Regions from separate parts of the Geobacillus sp. GHH01 genome, predicted to be linked through region 3. Evidence: a T-box and tRNA genes for the amino acid it is inferred to sense, from the RefSeq annotation. Region 3 holds a T-box; the other regions hold tRNA genes.
What was found. The T-box of region 3 lies ahead of ileS (isoleucine--tRNA ligase). A T-box ahead of a tRNA ligase gene usually reads a tRNA of that ligase, here a tRNA-Ile.
Positions count from the first base shown of each region.

Region 1: it encodes a tRNA-Ile, which carries the amino acid that the T-box ahead of ileS (isoleucine--tRNA ligase) is inferred to sense. The anticodon was not compared.
Region 2: it encodes a tRNA-Ile, which carries the amino acid that the T-box ahead of ileS (isoleucine--tRNA ligase) is inferred to sense. The anticodon was not compared.

Region 1 is NC_020210.1:11,068-14,341, reverse strand. Features, by position in the region: rRNA gene GHH_RS00060 (23S ribosomal RNA) at 1-1,404, opposite strand, end outside; tRNA gene GHH_RS00050 (tRNA-Ala) at 1,742-1,817, opposite strand; tRNA gene GHH_RS00045 (tRNA-Ile) at 1,824-1,897, opposite strand; rRNA gene GHH_RS00040 (16S ribosomal RNA) at 2,236-3,274, opposite strand, start outside.
Region 2 is NC_020210.1:29,805-33,078, forward strand. Features, by position in the region: rRNA gene GHH_RS00140 (16S ribosomal RNA) at 1-1,496, shown strand, start outside; tRNA gene GHH_RS00145 (tRNA-Ile) at 1,957-2,030, shown strand; tRNA gene GHH_RS00150 (tRNA-Ala) at 2,037-2,112, shown strand; rRNA gene GHH_RS00155 (23S ribosomal RNA) at 2,367-3,274, shown strand, end outside.
Region 3 is NC_020210.1:1,041,729-1,045,002, forward strand. Features, by position in the region: gene GHH_RS05295 (RNA-binding protein) at 1-386, shown strand, start outside; gene GHH_RS05300 (DivIVA domain-containing protein) at 465-977, shown strand; T-box leader at 1,075-1,295, shown strand; gene ileS (isoleucine--tRNA ligase) at 1,349-3,274, shown strand, end outside.

The sequences.
Region 1 (3,274 bases), 1.0 Mb from region 3:
CCTCGGCTTAGGTCCCGACTAACCCTGAGCGGACGAACCTTCCTCAGGAACCCTTAGGCTTTCGGCGCAGAGGATTCTCACCTCTGTTTTCGCTACTCATACCGGCATTCTCACTTCTAAGCGCTCCACCAGTCCTTCCGGTCTGGCTTCTCTGCCCTTAGAACGCTCCCCTACCGATGACCAACGGTCATCCCGCAGCTTCGGCGGCACGTTTAGCCCCGGTACATTTTCGGCGCAGAGTCACTCGACCAGTGAGCTATTACGCACTCTTTAAATGGTGGCTGCTTCTAAGCCAACATCCTGGTTGTCTTTGCAACTCCACATCCTTTTCCACTGAACGTGCACTTCGGGGCCTTAGCTGGCGGTCTGGGCTGTTCCCCTCTCGACCACGGATCTTATCACTCGCAGTCTGACTCCCGGGCATAAGTCATTGGCATTCGGAGTTTGACTGGGTTCGGTAACCCGGTTTGGGCCCCTAGCCCAATCAGTGCTCTACCTCCAAGACTCCTAAACCCGAGGCTAGCCCTAAAGCTATTTCGGGGAGAACCAGCTATCTCCAAGTTCGATTGGCATTTCACCCCTACCCACACCTCATCCCCGCACTTTTCAACGTGCGTGGGTTCGGGCCTCCAGCCGGTGTTACCCGGCCTTCACCCTGGACATGGGTAGATCACCTGGTTTCGGGTCGACGACGACGTACTCACACGCCCTGTTCAGACTCGCTTTCGCTGCGGCTCCGCCTCTCCGGCTTAACCTCGCACGCCATCGTCACTCGCCGGTTCATTCTACAAAAGGCACGCCATCACCCATCAACGGGCTCTGACTACTTGTAGGCACACGGTTTCAGGTTCTCTTTCACTCCCCTCCCGGGGTGCTTTTCACCTTTCCCTCACGGTACTGGTGCACTATCGGTCACTAGGGAGTATTTAGCCTTGGGAGATGGTCCTCCCTGCTTCCGACGGGATTCCTCGTGTCCCGCCGTACTCAGGATCCGCTCGGGAGGGAACGAAGTTTCGACTACAGGGCTCTCACCTTCTCTGGCCGGCCGTTCCAGACCGGTTCGTCTACCCCGTTCCTTTCTCACTCCCATCGTGAGCGGTCCTACAACCCCAAGAGGACATGCCTCTTGGTTTGGGCTGTTCCCGTTTCGCTCGCCGCTACTCAGGGAATCGCGGTTGCTTTCTTCTCCTCCGGGTACTAAGATGTTTCAGTTCCCCGGGTGTGCCCTCCATGCCCTATGGATTCAGGCATGGATACTGCCCCATTACGGACAGTGGGTTCCCCCATTCGGACATCTCCGGATCAACGCTTGCTTACAGCTCCCCGAAGCGTTTCGGCGTTTGCCCCGTCCTTCATCGGCTCCTAGTGCCAAGGCATCCACCGTGCGCCCTTTCTAGCTTAACCTATTGCGCTCTCGGCTTCTTCCTTTGCTTTATCGGTTATCTAGTTTTCAAGGAACGAAGCTGCTGCCTTGAGTCTGCTTCTTTGCAGCTTTGCGCCGAGGAATCCATCTTCCTTGAACCTGCTGGAAGACGAAGGCGCAAAGTAGCTCCTTTGAATTCGCTTCTTCGCTGGTTTGCGTCGAGGAATCCAGCTTCTCTGAATTCACTTGTAGACGCAAAGCGACTTCTTTGAACAAACTTCCTTGCGGCTTTGTGCCGAGGAATCTTGCTTCCCTGAACCCGCTAGCAGACGCAGGCACAGATACAAAGCAACTACGTTGAAACCTCTTACCTTGATATGGTGGAGCCTATCGGGATCGAACCGATGACCTCCTGCTTGCAAAGCAGGCGCTCTCCCAGCTGAGCTAAGGCCCCATCCAATGGGCCTAAGTGGACTTGAACCACCGACCTCACGCTTATCAGGCGTGCGCTCTGACCAGCTGAGCTATAGGCCCATATACACATTGCAAGGAACAATAAGTTCCCTCAAAACTAAACAAAACAGCAAGCGTCATTATAATCAAACTGATAGGTTTTGTCAAGAAATTCTGTCTAGCTCCGGCGCCTGGTTCTCTTCTGCCAAATAACCTTCCCCCTCGGGGGTGCAAGCACCCCTGCGGGTGAAGAACATTTGGCTTCGAGAGCCGATCTCGGCGCCTCCGCTTTTCGTAATGTCTAGCTCCGGCCGCCATCGGCTCGCGACGCTTCGGTCCTGCTGCGGCGGGCTAAGCCCGCTCGCAGGCCCTCCAGCGCACCTCGCCGATAGGCGGGCGGCCTCCGCTTTTCTCCTTAGAAAGGAGGTGATCCAGCCGCACCTTCCGGTACGGCTACCTTGTTACGACTTCACCCCAATCACTTGCCCCACCTTCGGCGGCTGGCTCCCTTGCGGGTTGCCTCACCGACTTCGGGTGTTGCAAGCTCTCGTGGTGTGACGGGCGGTGTGTACAAGGCCCGGGAACGTATTCACCGCGGCATGCTGATCCGCGATTACTAGCGATTCCGGCTTCATGCAGGCGAGTTGCAGCCTGCAATCCGAACTGAGAGCGGCTTTTTGGGATTCGCTCCCCCTCGCGGGTTCGCAGCCCTTTGTACCGCCCATTGTAGCACGTGTGTAGCCCAGGTCATAAGGGGCATGATGATTTGACGTCATCCCCACCTTCCTCCGACTTGTCGCCGGCAGTCCCTCTAGAGTGCCCAACTGAATGCTGGCAACTAGAGGCGAGGGTTGCGCTCGTTGCGGGACTTAACCCAACATCTCACGACACGAGCTGACGACAACCATGCACCACCTGTCACCCTGTCCCCCCGAAGGGGGAACGCCCAATCTCTTGGGTTGTCAGGGGATGTCAAGACCTGGTAAGGTTCTTCGCGTTGCTTCGAATTAAACCACATGCTCCACCGCTTGTGCGGGCCCCCGTCAATTCCTTTGAGTTTCAGCCTTGCGGCCGTACTCCCCAGGCGGAGTGCTTATCGCGTTAGCTGCAGCACTAAAGGGTGTGACCCCTCTAACACTTAGCACTCATCGTTTACGGCGTGGACTACCAGGGTATCTAATCCTGTTTGCTCCCCACGCTTTCGCGCCTCAGCGTCAGTTGCAGGCCAGAGAGCCGCCTTCGCCACTGGTGTTCCTCCACATCTCTACGCATTTCACCGCTACACGTGGAATTCCGCTCTCCTCTCCTGCACTCAAGTCCCCCAGTTTCCAATGACCCTCCACGGTTGAGCCGTGGGCTTTCACATCAGACTTAAGAGACCGCCTGCGCGCGCTTTACGCCCAATAATTCCGGACAACGCTCGCCCCCTACGTATTACCGCGGCTGCTGGCACGTAGT
Region 2 (3,274 bases), 1.0 Mb from region 3:
CGAGCGGACCAAATCGGAGCTTGCTCTGGTTTGGTCAGCGGCGGACGGGTGAGTAACACGTGGGCAACCTGCCCGCAAGACCGGGATAACTCCGGGAAACCGGAGCTAATACCGGATAACACCGAAGACCGCATGGTCTTTGGTTGAAAGGCGGCCTTTGGCTGTCACTTGCGGATGGGCCCGCGGCGCATTAGCTAGTTGGTGAGGTAACGGCTCACCAAGGCGACGATGCGTAGCCGGCCTGAGAGGGTGACCGGCCACACTGGGACTGAGACACGGCCCAGACTCCTACGGGAGGCAGCAGTAGGGAATCTTCCGCAATGGGCGAAAGCCTGACGGAGCGACGCCGCGTGAGCGAAGAAGGCCTTCGGGTCGTAAAGCTCTGTTGTGAGGGACGAAGGGGCGCCGTTCGAAGAGGGCGGCGCGGTGACGGTACCTCACGAGAAAGCCCCGGCTAACTACGTGCCAGCAGCCGCGGTAATACGTAGGGGGCGAGCGTTGTCCGGAATTATTGGGCGTAAAGCGCGCGCAGGCGGTCCCTTAAGTCTGATGTGAAAGCCCACGGCTCAACCGTGGAGGGTCATTGGAAACTGGGGGACTTGAGTGCAGGAGAGGAGAGCGGAATTCCACGTGTAGCGGTGAAATGCGTAGAGATGTGGAGGAACACCAGTGGCGAAGGCGGCTCTCTGGCCTGCAACTGACGCTGAGGCGCGAAAGCGTGGGGAGCAAACAGGATTAGATACCCTGGTAGTCCACGCCGTAAACGATGAGTGCTAAGTGTTAGAGGGGTCACACCCTTTAGTGCTGCAGCTAACGCGATAAGCACTCCGCCTGGGGAGTACGGCCGCAAGGCTGAAACTCAAAGGAATTGACGGGGGCCCGCACAAGCGGTGGAGCATGTGGTTTAATTCGAAGCAACGCGAAGAACCTTACCAGGTCTTGACATCCCCTGACAACCCAAGAGATTGGGCGTTCCCCCTTCGGGGGGACAGGGTGACAGGTGGTGCATGGTTGTCGTCAGCTCGTGTCGTGAGATGTTGGGTTAAGTCCCGCAACGAGCGCAACCCTCGCCTCTAGTTGCCAGCATTCAGTTGGGCACTCTAGAGGGACTGCCGGCGACAAGTCGGAGGAAGGTGGGGATGACGTCAAATCATCATGCCCCTTATGACCTGGGCTACACACGTGCTACAATGGGCGGTACAAAGGGCTGCGAACCCGCGAGGGGGAGCGAATCCCAAAAAGCCGCTCTCAGTTCGGATTGCAGGCTGCAACTCGCCTGCATGAAGCCGGAATCGCTAGTAATCGCGGATCAGCATGCCGCGGTGAATACGTTCCCGGGCCTTGTACACACCGCCCGTCACACCACGAGAGCTTGCAACACCCGAAGTCGGTGAGGCAACCCGCAAGGGAGCCAGCCGCCGAAGGTGGGGCAAGTGATTGGGGTGAAGTCGTAACAAGGTAGCCGTACCGGAAGGTGCGGCTGGATCACCTCCTTTCTAAGGAGAAAAGCGGAGGCCGCCCGCCTATCGGCGAGGTGCGCTGGAGGGCCTGCGAGCGGGCTTAGCCCGCCGCAGCAGGACCGAAGCGTCGCGAGCCGATGGCGGCCGGAGCTAGACATTACGAAAAGCGGAGGCGCCGAGATCGGCTCTCGAAGCCAAATGTTCTTCACCCGCAGGGGTGCTTGCACCCCCGAGGGGGAAGGTTATTTGGCAGAAGAGAACCAGGCGCCGGAGCTAGACAGAATTTCTTGACAAAACCTATCAGTTTGATTATAATGACGCTTGCTGTTTTGTTTGGTTTTGAGGGAATTGGTTATTCTCTCGGTTGTTTTGCGCCTGCGTCTGCGAGTGATTCAGCGGAGCTGGATTCCTCGGCGCAAGGCCGCAAAGAAGCTGACTCAAGGCAGCAGCCTTGTTTCGTTTTGAGGGAACTGACCGTTCCTTGCAATGTGTATATGGGCCTATAGCTCAGCTGGTCAGAGCGCACGCCTGATAAGCGTGAGGTCGGTGGTTCAAGTCCACTTAGGCCCATTGGATGGGGCCTTAGCTCAGCTGGGAGAGCGCCTGCTTTGCAAGCAGGAGGTCATCGGTTCGATCCCGATAGGCTCCACCATATCAAGGTAAGAGGTTTCAACGTAGTTGCTTTGCGTCTGCGTCTACAAGCGGATTCGGAGAAGCTGAATTTCTCGACGCAAACCAGCGAAGAAGCGAATTCAAAGGAGCTACTTTGCGCCTTCGTCTTCCAGCAGGTTCAAGGAAGATGGATTCCTCGGCGCAAAGCTGCAAAGAAGCAGACTCAAGGCAGCAGCTTCGTTCCTTGAAAACTAGATAACCGATAAAGCAAAGGAAGAAGCCGAGAGCGCAATAGGTTAAGCTAGAAAGGGCGCACGGTGGATGCCTTGGCACTAGGAGCCGATGAAGGACGGGGCAAACGCCGAAACGCTTCGGGGAGCTGTAAGCAAGCGTTGATCCGGAGATGTCCGAATGGGGGAACCCACTGTCCGTAATGGGGCAGTATCCATGCCTGAATCCATAGGGCATGGAGGGCACACCCGGGGAACTGAAACATCTTAGTACCCGGAGGAGAAGAAAGCAACCGCGATTCCCTGAGTAGCGGCGAGCGAAACGGGAACAGCCCAAACCAAGAGGCGAGTCCTCTTGGGGTTGTAGGACCGCTCACGATGGGAGTGAGAAAGGGACGGGGTAGACGAACCGGTCTGGAACGGCCGGCCAGAGAAGGTGAGAGCCCTGTAGTCGAAACTTCGTTCCCTCCCGAGCGGATCCTGAGTACGGCGGGACACGAGGAATCCCGTCGGAAGCAGGGAGGACCATCTCCCAAGGCTAAATACTCCCTAGTGACCGATAGTGCACCAGTACCGTGAGGGAAAGGTGAAAAGCACCCCGGGAGGGGAGTGAAAGAGAACCTGAAACCGTGTGCCTACAAGTAGTCAGAGCGCGTTCATGCGTGATGGCGTGCCTTTTGTAGAATGAACCGGCGAGTGACGATGGCGTGCGAGGTTAAGCCGAAGAGGCGGAGCCGCAGCGAAAGCGAGTCTGAACAGGGCGTGTGAGTACGTCGTCGTCGACCCGAAACCAGGTGATCTACCCATGTCCAGGGTGAAGGCCGGGTAACACCGGCTGGAGGCCCGAACCCACGCACGTTGAAAAGTGCGGGGATGAGGTGTGGGTAGGGGTGAAATGCCAATCGAACTTGGAGATAGCTGGTTCTCCCCGAAATAGCTTTAGGGCTAGCCTCGGGTTTAGGAGTCTTGGAG
Region 3 (3,274 bases):
TTCAGTTTTTTGTTGCTGCTGAGGTCGCCGACTACGTCCGCTTGCATATCGAAATGATCGGCAAAGCCCGGGTGGCGTTGGAGCCGCTGCCGCTGTCGGCTGCCATGCCGCTTGCCGAAACGTGGGAGGAAGGAACGGTCACGGTGTCTTCTCTAAGGCTCGATGCTGTGCTCGCTCAGGCGTTTCGCCTTGCGCGCGAGAAAGCGCGTGCGCTTGTTGAAAGCGGGCTCGTCAAAGTGAACTGGAAGGTGGTGGACAAGCCGGATTTCCTCTGCGGACCGGGCGATGTCCTGTCGGCGCGCGGTTTTGGCCGCTGCAAGCTGTTTTCGGTGGAAGGGCCGACGAAAAAAGAGCGCTGGCTCGTTCAGATCGGCCGACAAAAATAAGCAAATGACGGCAGGAAATCGGCAAACCGTGTCGAATGAAAGTGAAGAAAAGGAATGATGGAGACGGAGGTGGCCGTTGTGCCGTTGACGCCATTGGATATTCACAACAAGGAATTCAGCCGCGGGTTTCGCGGGTACGATGAAGACGAAGTGAACGAGTTCCTCGATCAAGTCATTAAAGACTATGAAATGCTCATCCGTGAAAAAAAGCAGCTGGAAGAGAAAGTGGCCGAACTGACGGAAAAGCTGAACTACTTTGCGAACATTGAGGAGACGCTCAACAAGTCGATTCTTGTTGCTCAAGAAGCAGCGGAAGAAGTGAAGCGGAATGCGCAAAAAGAGGCGAAGCTGATCATTAAAGAGGCGGAAAAAAACGCCGAGCGCATCATCAGCGATGCATTGGCGAAATCGCGGAAAATCGCCCTCGAGATCGAGGAGCTGAAGCGGCAGTCGAAAGTGTTCCGCGCCCGTTTCCGCATGCTTGTCGAGGCCCAGCTTGATATGATCAACAGCCGCGATTGGGACGAGTTGATGGAGTATGAGGCGCCGGATTTGGAAGAAGGGGCGAGAGAACTGCTGTCACAGCCTTGACGAACCGAAGACGTTTCGGTTATAATAATTGGCAAAAATCGCCGCATCAGCCGCCGTGGGAGGCGGTTGGCTTTTTTCAGGATGAATAGCGAAATAGCCATCGACGATGAAAGGGACAGTAGCTCTTGTACGACCGGTCGCAGCGAGCCGGGGATGGTGGAAGCCTGGCATCGGCGCAAGAGTGAACATCACCCTGGAGTTCCATGCCGAACATCAAGTAGGCCATGGCGCGTCATTCCCGTTACGAATGAAAAGTGGGCTGTGCGTCGTTTGCATGGCCAAGAAGGGTGGTACCGCGAGACCGTTCTCGTCCCTTGCCGGGGGGAGAACGGTTTTTTATTTGGAATCTATCGTTCGAAGGAGGAGCAAGGATGGATTACAAAGAAACGCTGCTCATGCCGAAGACCGACTTCCCGATGCGCGGCAACTTGCCGAAGCGGGAGCCGGAAATGCAAAAAAAATGGGAGGAAATGGACATTTACCGGAAAGTGCAAGAGCGGACGAAAGGGCGTCCGTTGTTCGTGCTGCATGACGGCCCGCCGTATGCCAACGGGGATATTCATATGGGCCATGCGCTGAACAAAATTTTAAAAGACATCATCGTCCGCTACAAATCGATGAGCGGCTATTGCGCCCCATACGTGCCGGGCTGGGATACGCACGGCTTGCCGATCGAAACGGCCCTTGCCAAGCAAGGAGTTGACCGCAAATCGATGAGCGTCGCCGAGTTCCGCAAGCGGTGCGAGCAATATGCGTATGAACAAATCGACAACCAGCGCCGGCAATTCAAGCGGCTCGGCGTGCGCGGCGACTGGGACAACCCATACATTACGCTCAAACCGGAGTACGAAGCCCAGCAAATTAAAGTGTTTGGCGAAATGGCGAAAAAAGGGCTCATCTACAAAGGGTTGAAGCCGGTCTATTGGTCCCCGTCAAGCGAATCGGCGCTCGCCGAAGCGGAAATCGAATATAAAGACAAGCGTTCGCCGTCGATTTATGTCGCCTTCCCGGTGAAAAACGGCAAAGGCGTGCTTGAGGGCGATGAGCGAATCGTCATTTGGACGACGACGCCGTGGACGATTCCGGCGAACTTGGCGATCGCGGTTCATCCGGATTTGGATTACCATGTTGTCGATGTCAGCGGAAAACGGTATGTCGTCGCCGCCGCCTTGGCGGAATCGGTGGCGAAAGAAATCGGTTGGGACGCATGGTCGGTCGTCAAAACGGTCAAAGGAAAAGAGCTTGAATACGTCGTGGCGAGACATCCGTTTTATGAGCGCGACTCGCTTGTTGTGTGCGGCGAACACGTCACGACCGACGCCGGCACGGGCTGCGTCCATACGGCGCCGGGCCACGGGGAAGACGACTTTCTCGTTGGGCAAAAATATGGGCTTCCGGTCCTTTGTCCGGTTGATGAACGCGGCTACATGACCGAGGAAGCGCCGGGATTTGCCGGGATGTTTTACGAAGACGCCAACAAGGCGATTACACAGAAGCTTGAGGAAGTCGGCGCTTTGTTGAAGCTTGGGTTTATCACCCACTCGTATCCGCACGACTGGCGGACAAAGCAGCCGACGATTTTCCGGGCGACAACGCAATGGTTTGCATCGATCGATAAAATCCGCAACGAGCTGCTTCAAGCGATTAAGGAAACGAAATGGATTCCGGAGTGGGGGGAAATCCGCATCCACAACATGGTGCGCGACCGCGGCGACTGGTGCATTTCCCGCCAACGCGCCTGGGGGGTGCCGATTCCGGTCTTTTACGGCGAAAACGGTGAACCGATCATCACCGATGAGACGATTGAGCATGTGTCGAACCTGTTCCGCCAATACGGGTCGAACGTCTGGTTTGAACGCGAGGCGAAAGACTTGCTGCCGGAAGGATTCACCCATCCGTCGAGCCCGAACGGCATCTTTACGAAAGAAACGGACATTATGGATGTCTGGTTTGACTCCGGTTCGTCGCACCAAGCCGTGTTGGTCGAACGCGACGATCTCGTGCGTCCGGCTGATTTGTACTTGGAAGGCTCCGACCAATACCGCGGCTGGTTCAACTCATCGCTGTCCACCGCCGTTGCCGTCACCGGCAAAGCGCCGTATAAAGGCGTGTTGAGCCACGGCTTTGTCTTGGACGGCGAAGGGCGGAAAATGAGCAAGTCGCTCGGCAACGTCGTCGTGCCGGCGAAAGTGATGGAACAGTTTGGCGCCGACATTTTGCGCCTTTGGGTCGCTTCGGTTGACTACCAAGCGGACGTGCGCATCTCCGACCATATTTTAAAACAAGTGTCGGAAGTG